DNA from 3 places in the Massilia sp. CCM 8734 genome. Region 3 is predicted to be linked to each of the others. Evidence: predicted binding sites of a transcription regulator. Region 3 holds the regulator's gene; each other region holds the start of a gene.
The links. The regulator FNR, encoded in region 3, switches genes on or off when oxygen is low (the NO sensors DNR and NnrR bind a similar motif). The targets are predictions, from matches to a motif close to TTGATNNNNATCAA.
Positions count from the first base shown of each region.

Region 1 (6,156 bases), on a different contig from region 3:
GTGGTGCTGTCGGGCCTGGCGGTGGCGATGGTGACCCTGTCCACCACCGCGCACACCAGTTCCATGCTGGACGTGCAGGGTACGCGCGCCTATCTGGCCGCGCGCGCCGGCACCGAGTGGGGCGTGTACCAGGTCACGCGCGGGAACGGGGCGTGCACCACCGCGGCCTCGGGCGAGGCCAGCATCAGCACCTTCGCGCTGCCGGGCGACGGCGGCCTGGCGCGCATGACGGTGACGGTGGTGTGCCTGCGCACCATCGACAGTGCGACCCAGCAGGCCCGCTATACCGTGCGCAGCACCGCCTGCAACAGTCCGGGCAGCGGCGGCTGTCCGAATCCCAGCAACAGCGTCGATTACGTGCAACGCGTGGTGCACGTCGAATTCAGCGCGTCGGCGGAGGAACCATGAGGCCGCGCTGTTCATCATCGTGGAACGGGGCGCTGGGCACCCTGTGCGCGGCCGGCCTGCTGCTGGCGAGCCTGCCCGCGCGCGCCGATACGCCGATTTCGCTGTTCAAAAGCTACGCCGGACGCCTGAACTTTACCGGCGTCCAGAAGACCATGCGCACTGGCTCAAACAGCAACAATCCGTGCGCCATCAGTACCGGCACGCTGAGCGCCACCCTGGCCGGCATTCCGGCGACCGCCAAGATCGTCAGCGCCCATCTGTACTGGGCCGGATCGGGCTCCACCCCCGACTACACGGTCCTGCTGGACGGCGCCTCGGTCAGCGCGGCGAGCAACCGGCGCTTTACCACCGCCACCATCGGCTACAACTACTTTTCGGGCGCGGCCGACGTCACCGCCCAGGTCACGGCCAAGCGCAACGCCACGTATACCTTCGGCGGCTTGTCGATCGACAATGGCAATACCTATTGCGGGGTGCAGGGCGTGCTGGGCGGGTTTTCGCTGCTGGCGATCTACTCCGTGCCGGCGCCCGGAGAAACGTTTCGTGTGCTCAATCTGTACGAGGGTTTCCAGTACATCCGCACCTACGGCGCCGACAACATCAAAGTCAACCTGAACCTGAGCAACTTCAAGACGCCATCGCCGCTCGGCACGGCCACCGGGCGCATCGCCCACGTGACCTGGGAGGGCGACACCACGCTCTCGGGCGGCGGCGAAAACCTCAAGTTCAACGGCGCCGAGATGGTCGATTCGGCCAATCCGTCCGGCAACCAGTTCAATTCGACCAGCAATATCGGCGCCGCTGTCGACAACGCCTCCTACGGCATCGACTTCGATTCCTACGTGCTGGCCAGCCCCAAGCTGTTCGCCGGCCAGACCACCGCCACCATGCTGTACGAGTCGGGCCAGGACATGGTCTTGCTCAACGCCGAAATCGTCTCGGTGCCGAACGTCGACGTGGCCGACCTGTCGCTGGCGATCACGTCCAGCGGCACGCCGGCGCGCGGCAGCGTCATGAACCTGATCCATGCGGTGAGCAACAACGGACCCTTGCCGGACGCCGGCCCGATCACCGTCAAGCACACCTTGCCGACCGGGCTAGATTTCATCTCGGCCGGCGGCACCGACTGGACCTGCTCGCGCTCGGGCCAGGTGGTCACCTGCGTCTCGCCCGAGCAGCTGGCGGTGGGCGAGGTGGCGCCGGCCCTGACCATCAGCACCCGGATCGCCCTGACCGCGCCGGGCAGCATGACCGCCAACGCCAGCGTCGGCGGCTTGCAGTTCGATAACGACCTGGCCAACAACAGCGCCAGCAAGACCATCAGCTTTTCCAGCGCCAGGTATGTGTTTACCGACGGACCGTGCCGGACCGGCATCACGCCCGGCAGTGTCGGCCAGTGCAATTACCTGAGCATGCCGACCCAGCAGGCCGCGGTGAACGGCACGGTCTACATCACGGCGATCGACAACACCGCGCTCGACCTCAATTTCAAGACCGTGGTGCCGCCCAGCACCACGCCGACCCTGCAGTTTTCGATGAAGTGCGTCAACCCGACCACGGGGGCCGGCGGCGTCGCCAAGCTCAAGAACATTGCCCTGAAAGCGTGCATCGGGGCGTCCGCGCCGCAAAGCGCGACCCAGTGGCAAGCCATTCAAATGAGCTTCGATCCGAATACGGCCACTTCGCTGCCGGTGTCGTTCGTGTACTCGGACGTCGGCCAGGTCGAACTGCTGATGGCCGAGACCGCCTCGGCGCTGGCGCAGGTGAGCACCAGCGGCCAGTTCGTCGTGCGGCCGTACAAATTCGCCTTGAGCACGCCGCTGGCCAATCCGGCCGGCCTGGTCGAGCAGACCAAGATGACGGCCGATATCGGCCGCTTCTGGAAGGCCGGCGCCGGCTTCACCCTCGATGTGATCGCGCAAAACTTCGACGGCCTTCCGACCCCCAATTTTGGCAGGGAAACCACGCCGCAGATGGTCGACCTGATCACCACGGTCGCCATCGATTCGCAAAACTACGCCGATCCGGGCGACCCCACCTCGGAAACGCTGGCGTTCGCCGACATGGCGGTCGAGAACGGCGATCCGTTTCCCCAGGTGGAAGGGGAGTTTGCGCCGTTCAGCGGCGGGACCGCCACCGGTGCCAACTTTACCTTCGCCGAAGCCGGCATCATCAATGTGCGCGCGCACATGCAAGGGTCGGCCTATCTCGATACGGCCGACGTCACCAGCAACGGCATCGCGCTGGGCCGCTTTTATCCGGGCTACTTCCAGACCGAAGTGCCGATCATCATGTATTGCGCCGCGCCGCATCCGCTCGCCTGCAACAATATTGGCCTGCATTATTCGAAGCAACCGATCCAGACCGTCGTGCGCGCCTTCAATGCCGTCGGCCAGATCACCAAGTTCTACCAGGGCAAGTTCGTCAAGTCGCCCAAGCTGCTGCCGTTCACTACGATGGGCGGTGGGGCCCAGGCCACCAAGGGCACGCTCACGCCCAGTGCGATCACCGATGCGCAGACGGTGTTCATTCAGGGCGTGGCCACCACCTGGCCGAGCTACGACTATGCCGCCATCACCTACGAGCCGCTCGATATCTACCTGCGCGCCAGCGACGCCGACCTGGTCACCTCGGGCCGCGCGGGCTTGTCGGTCGAGGGCGGCACGAAAATCGCGCGCGGGCGGATGCTGGTCGAAAACGCTTTCGGTTCGGAATTGCTGCCGCTGGCGGTGACCATGCGCGCCCAATACTGGACCGGCACCACCGCCACCAACGGCCGCTGGGTCGGCAGCGCCAGCGACGCCATCAGCATCCCGCCGCCACCGGAAGCCGGCTCCGGCCAGGTGACCTTGCCGCACAGCGTCGCCAGCGCCCAATTGCGGCTCAGTTACACCCAATGCAAGGGCAACATGACGAGCTGCAATAGCCTCGCGCCCTTTCCGGACCCCAAGGCCACGCTCGGCACGGCGTACATGAAGGAGGGCGTGCTCAAGTTCAAGCTGGCGCCGACCGGCAAGACCGGCAGCGTCGACGCCGCCCTCAACCTGCCCGTGTGGCTGCCGTCCACCCCCGGCAGGCTCACCTTCGGCGTGTACAAAACCACGCCGCTGATCTACATCCGCGAGATTTTCTGATGGGCGCGCCGGGGGGGACAGCTAAGGAACATTCCATACTGCTATCACTATGCGGTGGAAATCCGACGGTTTCAGTTGCTGATCGCAAATTTCGTGTTAAATCGCGATGAAACTTGAATATAATCAAGAAGCTACCGCACGACCTTCGCGCGCGGTATTGATATAGATTGCGGGCATGGGATTTTTCTCGAGATCAAAGAAGAAGGATGGCTTGCTGGTCATCGCCCTGCATGGCGAGGGCGTGTTCGCGGCGCGCGTCAAGCGCCAGGCCCAGGGCAAGCCGCGCGTCACCCTGGCCGCGTTTTATGCGGCCGACAAAAGCGCCGGTCCGGACATGCTGGAAAAGACCGGCAAGGACTTGCACGCGAGCAGTTTTCGCTGCTCAACCGTGCTCGGCGCCGGTGAATACCAGTTGCTCTCGGTCGAGGCGCCCAACGTGCCGGCCGACGAGCTGCGCACCGCCGTGCGCTGGCGCCTGAAGGACATGCTTGATTTTCCGGCTGACCAGGCCGGCATCGACGTGCTCGACATTCCCACCGACAAGGCCCAGGGCCGCAGCCAGTCGCTGTTCGCGGTCGCCGCGCGCAACAGCCTGATCGAAAGCCGCCAGAACCGCTTCGTCGACGCCGGCGTGCCGCTGGCGGTGATCGATATTCCCGAAATGGCGCAACGGAATATCTCGGCCCTGCTCGAACCGGAAGGGCGCGGCGTGGCCGTGCTCTCGTTCAGCAGCGAGGGCGGCTTGCTGACCGTCACCTACAACGCCGAGCTGTACCTGGCGCGCCGGATCGACGTGACGCTCGAACAATTGCTCGACAGCGACCATGATCGCAAGCACGTGTGCTACGACAAGATCACCCTTGAGTTGCAACGTTCGCTCGACCATTTCGACCGCCAGTACAACTTCATCAACGTCTCGAAACTGGTGCTGGCGCCGACCGGCGCGAGCGGGCTTGACGAATACCTGTCCAGCAACCTGTACACCAAGGTCGAGTCGCTCGACCTGGCCAGTGTGCTCGACCTGGACGGGGTGCCGGAACTGGCCGCCGCCGCGCAGCAGCAACGCTTTTTCCTGACCCTGGGCGCGGCCCTGCGGCATGAGGAGGTTGTCTCTTGAGCCAGCAAATCAATCTGTTCAACCCGGAGTTTCTCAAGCAGAAGAAGATTTTTACGTCCAGCAACATGCTGCTCGCGCTCGGCGTGCTGGTGGCCGGCGCGCTGGCCATGGTGATGGTGGGCCGCCACAGCACCGGCCGGCTGGAAGCCGAAGCGGCCGCCGGCGCCGACCAGCTGGCCCTGAAAAAGGAACGCCAGGCCAGGGTCATCGCCGAATTCGCCCCGCGCCAGAAAAGCCGCGAGCTCGAGCTGGAGATCGCCCGCGCCGAAGCCGACCTCGCTTCCTTGCACGATGTCTCGAAGGTGCTGGGCGGGCAAACCCTGGTCGTGGCGCGCAAAGGGTATGCGCGCTACTTCAAGGCGCTGGCGCGCCAGGGCGGCGGCGACCTGTGGCTGACCGGGGTGCGCATCGGCGGCGACGGCCACCATATCGGCTTGCAGGGCAGGGCGCTCGACGCCAGCCTGGTGCCGGCCTTCGTCACCCGCCTGGCGCGCGAACCGGCCATGCAGGGCAAGAATTTTTCCAGCCTGCAAATGAGCCGGGCGCGCCTGCAGCTTGACGGCAAGGATGCGCCAGACCCGGGCCAGATGGCGCCGTATGTCGATTTCACCCTGCAGGACGTGGCGCCGGCCCGCGTGGCCGGCGCGCCGCGCGCTGCCGACGTCACGCCGCCCGACATGAAGCCGGTGGCGGCAAGCATCAAAGCGGAGGCCGCCAAATGAAAGCGCGCCTGCTCAAGCTGCAAATGAAAATCGACGCCATGAGCGTGCGCGAGCGCGCCATGGTGTTCGGCGCCACGGTCGGCGTGGTCGTGTTCGTGCTGTTCGCCCTCCTGTTCGATCCCCTCTTCGCGCGTCAGAAGATGTTGCGCAACCAGATCAGCCAGCAGCAAAACAATATGCTCGGCATCGATGCCGAAATCACGGCCCTGGCGCAAACGAACGCGGTCGACCCCGACCGCGACAACCGCGCGCGGCTGGCGGTGATCAAGGGCGCCAGCGCCAGGTTGTCGGACAGCCTGCGCACCGCGCACAACAGCCTGGTCACGCCCGAAAGCATCGCGCCGCTGCTCGAACGCATTCTCAAGGCCAACGGCCGGCTGCGCCTGGTGGGCATGAAAAGCTTGCCGGCGATTCCCTTCGCCGGCTCGTTCGACCCCGAACCAGGCCTGGAGGAGGCCGCGGCGCCGGCGCCCGGCGCCGGCCGCGCCATCTACGCGCACGGCGTCGAAGTGACGGTGCGCGGCAATTACCTGGATATGGTTAACTACATGGATGCGCTCGAAAGCATGCCGGTCCAGCTGTTCTGGGGCAAGGCCCAGCTCGAGGTCGAGACCTATCCCGACGCGCGCCTGAGCCTGACCTTGTACACCTTGAGCCTGGACAAGAAATGGATCACCTTATGAGCGCGCGCCGAGGGCTGTGCGCGGTGTCGCTGGCGCTGGTGTGCGTGGGGCCGGGCGTCGCCGCCGGGCCGCTGCCCGACCCGACCCGCCCG
Region 1 is NZ_WHJI01000002.1:307,222-313,377, reverse strand. It holds gene F2P46_RS03580 (pilus assembly PilX N-terminal domain-containing protein) at 1-408, shown strand, start outside; gene F2P46_RS03575 (DUF11 domain-containing protein) at 405-3,542, shown strand; gene F2P46_RS03570 (agglutinin biogenesis protein MshI) at 3,718-4,659, shown strand; gene F2P46_RS03565 (PilN domain-containing protein) at 4,656-5,381, shown strand; gene F2P46_RS03560 (hypothetical protein) at 5,378-6,064, shown strand; gene F2P46_RS03555 (hypothetical protein) at 6,061-6,156, shown strand, end outside.
Region 1: F2P46_RS03570 (agglutinin biogenesis protein MshI) is a predicted target of FNR. The motif match lies at 3,656-3,669, and genes of this name have one in related genera.

Region 2 (6,156 bases), on a different contig from region 3:
TCGTTGGGGTGGTTGTCCGACATCGAGATCAGACTGCTGGTATTGTCCGGCTGCTGCGTGTTGGTCCCGATTTCATTGCGCAGGGTCACCGTATCGACGTAGATCATCACTTCCATATAAAAGCCGTTGACGACTGGCCCGATGGCGGCCATGCCGTAGACCGGGTTGCCGGCCGCGTCGCTTATGCCATTCAGTCCGGCCGTCAATTGCACGAAACTGAGGCGCGACACCAGCCGCCCTGCGCCCACCACCCCCTGCTTACCCGACAATCAATAATTACTATTTGAAAATATTATTTACTTGTCGGAATTCTTTACATATTCCGGGCAAGACTTTTCATGATCTGAATCAAAACAACGAGTTATGAAACTGGCACGTTCCATGCTCATCTATGCGATAAGAATAATCACATGGGATGCCCAAAATGAACTCGATCACACGTCGTTGCGTCGCACTTGCGCTGCTGGGATTGGCCGGCAGCGCGTCGAACGCGGCATTGGCAGGACCGCTGCCAATCTACTCCGGCACCTACCCCACGCCCAACTCCGCCTGCGCAACCTACGGCAATTTTGTTTCGTGTTCGACGGGCGTACTGAACTACTTGTCCGGCAGTGGCGCCGGCGGCTTCACGGGCGACTATACCTTCAGCGCGGCGCAGGGCGCGCTGCACGACGCGATCGTGGTCGCATCGAACGGCGGCGCCACGCTGGCCAACGGCGACGCGGCGCTGCCGTCGGAAAACGGCTTCAAAACCATCAACGGCGGCCACAAGGATTACTTCTTCACGGGCGACCAGAACGATCCCGCCAACAACGGCTTGCTGGCCAACGACACCGCGTTCAGCTGGGACATGGGCCTGTCCACGCTCAACAGCAAGCTGACCTTCGATGGCGACTACCACCAGATGATGATCGCTTTCGACTTCAATAATCCGCAGAACAGCACCGCCAGCCTGCCGATCTGGGCCTTGGTGACGCTGCGCGATACCGACGGCAACCTCGCCAACAAGTACTTTGAAACGCAGCAACTCGACCTCTTGGATATCTTCAAGGATCCGTCGCTGTTTCAATCGACAAAGACCTTCAGCGGCAGCGGCGTGACCACGCCAGGCTCGACCGACTTTGCGCTGACGGTCGGCACGATCTGCGTGGTCAGCGACACGGTATCGTATCCCTCCCCGAACGGCAGCAACTGCCCCACGGGCGGCCAGCTGGTCAATACCAACCAGGCGTCGAATGCCGTGGAATTCATCAACTACATTCCCAGCCTCGATCTGAAAGGACTCGAAGGCGCCGGCTACGATACGCTGTCGGTGCAGGTATGGATGGGTTGCTTCGGCAGCGGCGGCAAAACGTCCGGCCCGACGCTGGCCGACGGCAAACCCGTCGGGCCGTGCGACACGGGCGGCTATGGCGATATCTTCCTGATCGCCGGCGCGGCCCTGCCTGGCCGCGGCGATGTGCCGGAACCGGGCACGCTCGCGCTGGTCACACTGTCGCTGTGCGGCCTGTACGCCGCGCGCCGACGCCGTGCAATGCGCTGACGGGGTTGCAAGGCAGGCATCGCCAACACGCGGCGATGCCTGCCAACACAGGCCTGCCGCCCACCCTAGTGTCCCGAGTTAGAAATTCGTTGATGATTAAATGTGGAAATCGTAACGAGACAAGGAACAAAGCGCAGACAGGCCGAGGCCTGGCGAGCATGTGTGACGCAGTATCGGTGCGTTTGTCGCCATATTTATTCAACGAATTTCTAACTCGGGACACTAGGTTTTTAGCATCATCCCCTCCTCCCCGCAGCGTGATCGCGCCGCCCCCAAGGCGGCGCGATTTTCTTTTGGGACAGCTCTTGTCCCGGTCAAATTTCCGCGCGCCAGTATTGATTTTTAGCCAGCCGAAGCGCTTGACATCCCGGCCTTGAACTTTTGACAGCCATCAAAGCCAGCGGGGTCTCGCTCGATAAACTCGAATCTCATCAGCACCGCCGTCGCCGATTTTTCTGGCCACAACACAAGAACAACAAACCGCGAGGCCGTATGCCCAAGACCACCAACCTACTCGCCCTGTGCGCGCTGTCGCTCGGCTGCATGATCGGCGCGACAGCCGGGCAAGCTGCGCCGCAGGACGCAAGGGACACGCTGGAGCAGGGCAGGCGCGCCCTCGCGTCCGACACCGACAGCGGCGTCGTCACCAGCCAGTCGATCACCGTCGCCGGCCATGATTTCTGCCAGTACTTCATGGCCGCGTGGCGCGAAAAAGAAGGCAGTGAACGCTTCACCCTCGCCATCGTCGAACGCCCGTCGGCACGGCGCGGCAGCGAAGTGCGCATCGACTTCGCCCAGCGCCGCGTGTTCGAAACGCGCCTGCCGGCCGCCCGCGCGGCCATCAAATCGCTCAGCGAAGACGCCGCCGAACGAACCTGGCAAGCGGTGCTGGAAGCCGACGCCGAGCGCAAGAGCACCCACGACGCCGACCTGGCGCCCGACGAATTCTGACGCTGTCTCCACCCACTCAGTATATGTAAGGAAATCAGCCATGCCATTCCACCCTATTTTTCGCGCAGCCACGCTGTGCTTCGCCGTACTGGCGAGCAGTGCCAGCGCGACCGAACTCGTGTACCAACCAGTGAACCCCTCGTTTGGCGGTTACCCCGCCAACGGCGCCAACCTGCTGGCCGGTGCAACCGCAACGAGCAAGCACAAGGAAAGCTCGGGTCTGGGCGGTTCTTCTATCTTCGACCAGTCGCCGCTCGCACAGTTCAATCAAACGCTCGAACGCACTGTGCTAAGTCAACTCGCCTCTGCGGCCACCTCCAAACTGCTGGGGCAGGATGGCAAGCTGGTGCCGGGAACTTTTTCCACCGCGAACTTCACCATCACTGTCATCGACCTCGGCGGTGGCATGTTGCGCATCACCACGACCGACAGGTCCACGGGCGCCACCACCACCTTCGAGGTGGCGCAATGAACGCCCGGCGCTGGGCGATCGCCGCCGCGGCCGGAGCGAGCCTGCTGGCCGGTTGCACGTTCCGCCATCCGCCATCGGCCGTGACGGCCGGGGCGCAACTGGCGCCCGCCACGCCGGTCACGCGCGACCTGCTGAGCCTGCCCGCCCCAAAAGGCAAGGTGGCCGTTGCCGTGTATGGCATCCGCGACCAGACCGGACAGTACAAGCCGTCCCCGGACAGCTCGTTCTCCACCGCCGTGACGCAGGGCGCGTCGTCGATGCTGGTCAAGGCGCTCAAGGAGTCGGGCTGGTTCATTCCGGTCGAGCGCGAGAACCTGCAAAACCTGCTTACCGAACGCAAGATCGTGCGCGCGCTGGAAATGCCGCAACCGGCCGACGCGGCGCCGGTGCAGATTCCGCCGCTGCTGGCCGCGTCGCTGCTGATCGAAGGCGGCATTGTTGCCTACGAAAGCAATGTACGCACCGGCGGCGCGGGCGCACGCTTCCTGGGCATTGGCATGAGCACGCAATACCGGGTCGACCAGGTCACGGTGAACCTGCGCAGCATCGATATTCGCGGTGGGCAAGTCTTGCAGAGCGTGTCGACCACAAAAACGATCTACTCCTATGAGATCCATCCGAGCGTCTTTAAGTTCGTGAATGTGAAAAATTTACTTGAGCTGGAAGGCGGGATGACGCGCAACGAGCCGACCCAGCTGTGCGTCAGCGAAGCGCTCGAAGCCGGCGTCGCCCACCTGATCGTCGAGGGCCTGCGCGAAGGCAGCTGGGCGCTGCAGGACGAGTCGCAGTGGAGCAATCCAGTGCTGCAACGTTACCTCGCCGAACGCGCGCCTTTTGCGCCGGCGAAACAGGCCGCCAGCGGCGCGGGAGTGCAGCCATGACAGCGCGGATGACACTGCGGCTACGCGCCGCCCTGGCCCTGGCCAGCCTGTGCGCGGCCAGCCTGGCGCGCGCGGGCGACCTGGCGCCGTCCGAGCTGGCCGGCGCGGTGCCGCCGGCGCATACCCTGGCGCTGCGCCAGCAAGGCACGGGCAATAGCGCCACCATCGAGCAGGCCGGACGGCAGCACGTTTTCGAGGGGGTCCAGGCCGGGGCCGCCCAGCGGATCAAGCTTGCGCAGCGCGGCTTGTCGCAGCGCGCTACGCTGCGCCAGGAAGGCAGCGCCAACACACTGGACTTGCTGCAAAGCGGCGAGGGCAACCACGCCAGTGTCGGCCAGGCGGGGCAGGATAACCAGGCCAGCATCGTGCAGGAGGGCGTCGGCCACCGCGCCGATGTCGACCAGCATGGCAGCCTGAACGCGGCGCGCATCGCGCAATACGGGCGCGAAGGCAACGCGCGATTAAGCCAGTCGGGCAGTGGAAAAACCGCCACGCTGATTCAGCATCAGGGGCGCTGAATCCATCCCGCACCGCCCCCTTTCCTCTCCGGGAGTCTCTCCATGAAAACCCTTTTTCCGGCGCTCGCCGCCAGCATCGCCTTGTCCGTTGCGGCCAATATGGCCAGCGCCGCCTATGTCACCGTCACGCAGACCGGCAGCGCGAACACGAGCGCCGTCCACCAGCATGCGGACGCGCAAACCAGCGCCGCCGTGCGCCAGTCGGGCAATGCCAACAGCGGCGTGATTGTGCAGGACGTCGTCTATTACAGCGATGCGCAAATCACCCAGAATGGCGCAAACAATAGCGCCAGGCTGGAACAAAACGATGTCGGGCATATCTACCTGCGTGCTGTGCAAAGCGGCAGTGCGCATCGTGCCGATATGATCCAACGGAATAATTCCGGCATCGCCAGTGCGCTCGTCACGCAAAGCGGTACACGCCATGCCGCGACGGTGCTGCAAGACTTCGTCGCATTCACCCAACTCGGCATCGACCAGTCCGGCAACGGCAATCGGGCGACGGCAACCCAGATCGCCACCGAACAAACCACCCTGGCGATCACGCAAAGCGGGACGGCCAACAACGCCGCCACTTACCAGCACGGCGCCGCCAACAACAGCACGATCACCCAGAACGGCGCGCGTAACGTCGCCCTGCTGTCACAGAACCTGGCCTGGAACGATGCGCGCATGTCGCAAACCGGCAGCGACAACAGCGCGCGCATCATCCAGACCGGCGTTGCCGTCTACAGCCCGGCGCCGAACACGGCTTGGGTCAGCCAGCACGGCAATGGCTTCGCGGCGGCGCTGGTGCAAACCGGCGCGGCCAATAACGCCGGCGTCAATCAGTACTGACAGCGCATCGACAGCATTCAGCTACCGGGGTCGCTGAATCGTATCCATCCTGACCCTGTCCATTTACGGAGGCATTTCATGAAACTTCATTTATCCGCCCTGGCAAGCGCACTGACGCTGGCATTTGCCGCCACCTCGGCCCAGGCTGAACTCAATTCCATCACCGCGCAAAAAAGCACCGGCAACAACGCTTATACGGTGCAGCAAAATTCGACTGGCTTGATCAAGGCCACGATTTCGCAAACGGGCGACAACAACAAGGCGGGCGACTCCGTTGCCAAGACCGGCGGCATTGTCCAGATCGGCGTCAACAAGGATATCAGCGCCGCGATCACCCAGCAGGGCAACCAGAACAATGCCGGCATCCGCCAGGAAAAAGCCCTGCGCACGACGGCAACCCTGCTGCAAACAGGCAATCAAAACAGTGCCACGGTACGCCAGGACAGCGCCACGCAAGCGAACGCCACCTTGTCGCAGAACGGCCAGAAAAACAGCGCCATCCTCGACCAGCAGGGCGTGATCGACTTCGAGATCATTGCCAAGCAGACCGGCAGCGACAACAAGCTGGCAGTCAACCAGCTCAATTCCGGCCACCAGGGCGCGTTTGTCACCCAGAACGGCGTGGCCAACGGGGTGACGGTGGCGCAGACGCAAACCGACTACGCCACCGTGACGGTCAACCAGGCCGGCACCGGCAACAACGTCAAGGCGATTCAAAAGAGCGCCAACAACGTCAATTCGACCATTGCCCAGGACGGCACGGGAAACAATGCCCTGACCGAACAAGCCGGTAGCAAGAATCTCAGCACCATCAATCAGAAAGGCAGCAACAACCTCACCACCCTGACCCAGAACGCCAATGCCAGCCAGTCGCTGGTGACGCAGAACGGCATCGCCAACAAGGCAACGGTCAGCCAGACCGGCACCAACGCCAATAATTCCCTGGCCAATGTG
Region 2 is NZ_WHJI01000006.1:228,212-234,367, forward strand. It holds gene F2P46_RS08565 (hypothetical protein) at 1-269, opposite strand, end outside; gene F2P46_RS08570 (PEP-CTERM sorting domain-containing protein) at 425-1,543, shown strand; gene F2P46_RS08575 (CsgE family curli-type amyloid fiber assembly protein) at 2,036-2,494, shown strand; gene F2P46_RS08580 (curli assembly protein CsgF) at 2,535-2,966, shown strand; gene F2P46_RS08585 (CsgG/HfaB family protein) at 2,963-3,847, shown strand; gene F2P46_RS08590 (hypothetical protein) at 3,856-4,365, shown strand; gene F2P46_RS08595 (hypothetical protein) at 4,408-5,202, shown strand; gene F2P46_RS08600 (hypothetical protein) at 5,281-6,156, shown strand, end outside.
Region 2: F2P46_RS08575 (CsgE family curli-type amyloid fiber assembly protein) is a predicted target of FNR. The motif match lies at 1,925-1,938, and genes of this name have one in related genera.

Region 3 (6,156 bases):
CCGCCGCCATGCGCCGCGGCGACAAACAACGACAATTGCTTACCTTAAGGGACTGGATCGCCAGCCCCGACTGGAGTAGCATGGCGAGCCACGATGCCAGCGCGTCTCGCCGCCTCAACCGGTACAATGCCGCCATCGCCCAGTCATTCGTCAAAGGTCATTGCATGTATATCAAGAATACCGTCATGGCGGTCGCCGCCCTGTTGCTCGCCGCCAGCGCGCAAGCCGAAGTCGCCGTTACCGCCGAAGTCGGCACCACGGGCGTCGGCGCCCATCTGATTTTCCCAATGGAAAAAACCCTGAACGCCCGTTTCGGCGCCAGCTACTTCCAGCACAAGTACAACGATACCGCCAGCACCCTGAGCTACACGATGAAGGCCAAGCTGCAAAATATCGATGTGCTGTTCGACTGGCACTTGATCGATAACAGCCCGTTCCGCCTGACCGGCGGCGTGGTGTACAACGGTAACAAGATCAGCATGGTGGCGCGCCAGGATTCGAACGGCTTTTTCAACATCAACGGCAAGCAATACGCCGCCAGCCAGGTCGGCATCCTCAACGGCGGGATCGAGTACAACAAGGGCGCGCCGTATGTCGGCGTGGGCTGGGGCAATGCCTTGAGCACCGACAAGAAGTGGCAGCTCAGCGCCGATCTGGGCGCGCTGTGGCAAGGTCACCCGAAGGGCCGCTTGACGAACTCGCAATGCACCGCTGCGGCCGCCGCCTGCGCCACCCTGGCGCGCGATGTCGCCACCGAGCGCGTGAAGATGGAAGCCGACGTCGAGGCCTACAAGGTTTATCCGGTCTTGCGCGCCGGTATCAGCTACCGTTTCTGACCGGCAGGCACCAGGTAAGGAACAGCGCGCCGCGCGGGCGTGGTTTTGGGTAGGATATCCTTTTTACAAGGGAGTGCACCATGAAACCACGCTTTCACTCGCTCGCGGCGCTGGCCGCCTGCTGCATGCTCGTTCTGGCCACGGCCGCCTGCGGCGACAAGCCGGAACCGACCAAGCCCCAAGTGGCGACAGCGCCATTGACCCGGTAGGCTTTTGCGCCACGGCAAGCGCCGGACAGAGTAAACTACGCCCTTGTTCTTTCGCTGCAAGGTCGCTTCCCCATGTCTTTTGATTCCCTCGGTCTGATCGATCCCCTCGTGCGCACGCTGGACGCGCTCGGTTACCGCACGCCCACGCCAGTGCAGGCGCAAGCCATTCCCGCCGTGCTGGCCGGGCGCGACATGATGGCCGCCGCCCAGACCGGCACCGGCAAGACCGCCGGCTTCGCCCTGCCCCTGTTGCAGCGCCTGACCTTGCAGGGCCAGGTCGGCGCCAATGCGGTGCGCGTGCTGGTGCTGGTGCCCACGCGCGAACTGGCCGAGCAGGTGCACGAGAGTTTCCGTGCCTACGGGGCTGGCTTGCCGCTGCGTACCCACGTGGCCTACGGCGGCGTGAGCATCAATCCGCAGATGATGAAGCTGCGCAAGGGACTCGACGTGCTGGTGGCCACTCCCGGCCGCCTGCTCGACCTGTACCGCCAGAACGCGCTCAAGTTCGACCAGCTCGAGACCCTGGTGCTCGACGAAGCCGACCGCATGCTCGACCTGGGTTTTTCGCGCGAACTCGACGCCGTGTTCGCCGCCCTGCCGAAAAAACGCCAGACCCTGCTGTTTTCGGCCACGTTTTCGGACGAGATCCGCGCTTTGGCCGGCAAGCTGCTGAGCGACCCTTTGAGCATCGAGGTCAGCCCGCGCAACAGCACCGTCAAGCGTATCCGCCAGTGGGTCGTGCCGGTCGACAAAAAACGTAAGCCGGAACTGTTCTTGCACCTGCTCAACAAGCACCGTTGGGGCCAGGTGCTGGTGTTCGTCAAGACGCGCAAGGGCGTGGACCAGCTGGTCGAGACCTTGCAGGCGCAGGGCGTCGCGGCCGATTCGATTCACGGCGACAAGCCGCAGCCGGCGCGCCTGCGCGCGCTCGAGCGCTTCAAGGCCGGCGAAGCGAAGATCCTGGTGGCGACCGACGTGGCCGCGCGCGGGCTCGATATCGACGACTTGCCGCAGGTGGTCAATTTCGACCTGCCGATCGTGGCCGAAGACTACATCCACCGCACCGGCCGCACCGGCCGCGCGGGGGCCTCGGGCGAAGCGGTCTCGCTGGTCTGCGCGGACGAGGTGCAATTGCTCGCCGCCATCGAAATTCTGACGAAGCAAACCCTGGAACGCATCGAGGAGCCTGGTTTCTCGCCGGAACACAGGGTGCCGCTCACCAACACCACCGGCGAGGTGCTGAAAAAACCCAAGAAACCGAAGAAAGCCAAGGTCAGCGGCGACGTGTCGACGGTCGACGTGCGTTTCCGCCCGCGCTGAGGCCGGCGCCGCGCCATGCGCAGGGGTATGGATCGCGTTGTTAGGACATGCACAACGCAAATCTGCATAATGCATGCCCGGCCGGGAAAAACAGTCATCTGTATCGGGGAAACAGCCCCATCTGTTCCGGTATTCGCCCGTGCGCCGGGGTCGCCGTGGGGTATCATACGGCTCAAGCCACAAACCGTCAGACCCTATGCCTCAGCCTCTCCCCTTCGTTCCGGCAGCCATGCTCAACGTCGCCGCACTCAAGGCCAGCTGCGCCGGATGCAGCATGCATCAGCTGTGCCTGCCGATGGGACTCGAAAACGATGACATCAGTCGCCTCGACAACATTATCGGCAAGCGCCGCCGCGTGCTGCGCGACGAGCGCCTGTACCAGATGGACGAGCCGTTCCGCAACCTGTACGCGATCCGCTTCGGCCACTTCAAGACCTACCAGGTCAACGCCAACGGCGAGCAGCAGATCACCGGCTTCCAGATGGCGGGCGAACTGCTGGGGATGGACGCCATCAGCGGCGACCGCCACCATTGCGACGCGGTCGCGCTGGAAGACAGCGAAGTGTGCGAAATCCCGTTCGAGCGCCTGGAAGAATTGTTTGGCGAAGTGCCGACCCTGCTGCGCCATTTCCACCGCATCATGAGCCAGGAAATCACGCGTGAACAGAATGTCATGCTGTTGCTGGGAAATATGCGGGCGGAGCAGCGCTTTGCCGTATTCCTGGTCAACCTGTCAGCGCGTTATGCGGCGCGCGGTTACTCGGCCACCAGCTTCCAGCTGCGCATGTCGCGCGAAGATATCGGCAATTACCTGGGGTTGACCATCGAAAGCATCAGCCGCCTGCTGTCGCGCTTCAAAAAGCAGAGCTGGATCAGCGTCGACAAGCGCGAACTGACCTTGCTCGACCCGGCCATGCTCAAGGCGCTGGCCGCCGGCACCGAACAGTGCAGCCCGATGGCGTGAGCCAGGGGCGCCCGGCCAGGGGCACCCGGCAAGGGGCTCTCAGGCTGGCAGCCCGCCGCGCGCCAGCGCGGCTGATCCCTGCGCGAGCCAGGTGGCAAGGTCGGCTTCCAGGCTGCCACTGCTGCTCATGGCCAGCACCGAGCATTTTGGATGCCCGGTAAAGCGCAACACCACGAGCGGTACGCCGGACACCGCCATGAATACCCGCTCGCCCTTGCTGGCGTTGAACCATCCCGAATAAAATCCGAAGCCAGCGATGCCGTTGCGCTTGGTTGTGATGCCAAGGCTGCGCACGTCGGGCAGGCGCTCGATGGCGGGCGCCCGGATGTCGGCGCGCGCCAGCCGGAAGGTGTAGAAGGCATGCCTGACCACAATGGCATCGGCGCCCAGTTCGACCGAGTGACGCATCAGCATGCTGGCGCAGAGAACCAGGGCGAATAATCCCGATGCCAGCAGTATGCCGCCGACCAAACCGGTTTCCATGGCATCCGGCGCTTTTTGGTGCGGAGTCAGGTAATAGAAGAACGTGGCCAGCAGGAGCGGCAACGCGATCAGCATGCCGATCAAAAAAACTTGCTTGTTGGAAGTTGGAATGTCGGTTTTCATCATCTGGGTATCCCGTCATGGCATGGTTGGCTATATTTATCAGACAGTATAGTTCCAGAACGCGCTGTAAACAGTCCGTTCGCGTCGGCGCAGGATGCACCGCCTTGGGTGCCGATGCAGACATGTCCGAGCAGGCAGGGGAGCCACTCACGGTCGCCTACAAGCTGCCAACACTCCCGGGCAGAAGCCCGTTAAGAACCCGATTAACAGATACCGCAACGAAGTTGGAAATGACAACAACACAAGCGCACAAAGATTGGGTAAGTTTTCTTCGCCACCAGATTGGGGGGGAGTTCGCTGTCACCAAGTACGACGACGATGAACGGACCACAAGCATCCCCATTTATTCGAGCCAGACGGAAGGAGGCCTGGTTGGCGCAACGGTCGGCCTGATGGACCTTGACCAGAGCAGAAATCCTGCCGTCCAGATCCGCACAGAAATCTTGATCGACACGCGCATGGACGACGCGCGAGGGCTTAATCTACTCTCTACAATCGCCTTTTATATCATAAAAAGTCAATGGCGGGTTTCACCTGGGACCGTCTTCGAAGAAATTGGCGGGATGTACTTTCCCGGCACTCCGCTCCGTCATATTTACTTTACCGCCCCGTATCAATGGGACGGCATGTCCAAAGTCGTATTGAGCGACCGAACCATTTTCCCTCTGATCGCCATTCCAATTTCGACAGCAGAGGCAAATCTGGCGAGTCAAGATGCTGGAAACGCACTCGAATCACTATGGGATGCCAATCGCGTTGACGTTTTGGACTGGAATCGAAAAAGTTCTGTTTAACGCCAATCGTAAAATATCGGGAAAGCGCAGGTCGACAAATGCCTGCCCTGCCATCTCGGGCTATCAAAGCACATTGAAAAACGCGCGTCGGCCTTTTACGACGAACGCTTAAAACGGCGGATGCGGATCGTCCGGCACCACCACCAGATAATAGGTCAGCATGCTGGCCAGCGCGCAGAAGATCCAGAAGAAGAAAAAGCCGATCGTGTACACCGCCATCGGCGACAAGGCCAATTCACCCAGGTGCAGTTCTTCGCGCGGATCGAACAGCGCAAAGAAACAGCCTTCGGCCAGCATCGCCGCCAGGAAAGCGGGCCACAGTACTTTCATCGCAAGACGCATCGACACTCCCCCGTTTAGTTGGCTGGTTGCTGCACGTCGGCCTTGATCGCCAACGCCTGCTCGCGCGGCCAGTGCCAGGCCGCAGCCAGGCGCCAGTCAAGCTTGCCGCCTTCGACCACCACCTGCCAGCGCGCCCGTTCGAGCAGCGGCAGCGCCACCGAAAAACGCCCCTGCGCATCCGGGATCACGTCCAGCTTGCGATCCTTTTCAGGCTGGGTGGCGTGCGCCAGGTGGATGCTGAATGGCGCGCTCAAAGGCTGCCCGCCGCTGCTCAACATCCCGGCCAGTTTTTCAGTGGCCGGATCGTAGCGCGCATCGAAACCGAGGCGCATGGCGCTGGCCGCGCGGTCGCGCCGCAAGTCCTGGTTGATGGCCTTGCCCTTCTTGTAGTAGTCGTCGACCACCATGGCGTCCTGGCCGCGGTAGGCCACGACGCCGAGATTGACGCCGGCCACCACCACGATGGCGGGACCGAGCATCAGGAGCCACGGCCAGCGGTGCTTGTACCACGGCCCGGCGGGGGGAGTCAGGGGTGAGGCGGTTTGCATGCGAGTCTCCTTTTTTGCTTATTTTGGCACGATTATTTAGGCACGATGAACACGGCTTTTTCACGCACCGTGAGCGACGGGTCGTCCACCGCGGTGATCTCGAACTCGATCTGGTTCGAGCCTTTGGCCGCCGCGCCCCGGTCGACCTGCACCCGCACCGGCACCGCGCGCGTGCTGGCGCCGTCGAGCACCGTCTGGTCCGGCGTGGCCAGGCGCACCGAATCGAGGCCCGAGACCTTGATGCGGAAGCTATGCCCCTCTTCCGCCGTATTCATGATCTGCAGGCGGTACACGTTTTCGATCAGGCCATCGCCCACTTCGCGCCCCATCGAACCGCGGTCGCGGATCACGTCGACCTTGAGCGGGGTGCGCAGCGCCAGCGCGGTGCCGAAACCGGCCACGATCAGCACCAGCAGCCCGGTATAAATCAGCACGCGCGTGCGCAGGATGCGCTGGCCGATGCGCTTGGCCGACCACTTGTTGTCCATCGCGTTGTCGGTCGAGTAGCGAATCAGCCCGCGCGGCAGGTCGATCTTG
Region 3 is NZ_WHJI01000018.1:6,909-13,064, forward strand. It holds gene F2P46_RS17640 (hypothetical protein) at 165-836, shown strand; gene F2P46_RS38275 (hypothetical protein) at 917-1,045, shown strand; gene F2P46_RS17645 (DEAD/DEAH box helicase) at 1,118-2,365, shown strand; gene fnr (fumarate/nitrate reduction transcriptional regulator Fnr) at 2,562-3,329, shown strand; gene F2P46_RS17655 (hypothetical protein) at 3,369-3,896, opposite strand; gene F2P46_RS17660 (suppressor of fused domain protein) at 4,166-4,729, shown strand; gene F2P46_RS17665 (hypothetical protein) at 4,838-5,059, opposite strand; gene F2P46_RS17670 (FixH family protein) at 5,086-5,619, opposite strand; gene ccoG (cytochrome c oxidase accessory protein CcoG) at 5,652-6,156, opposite strand, start outside.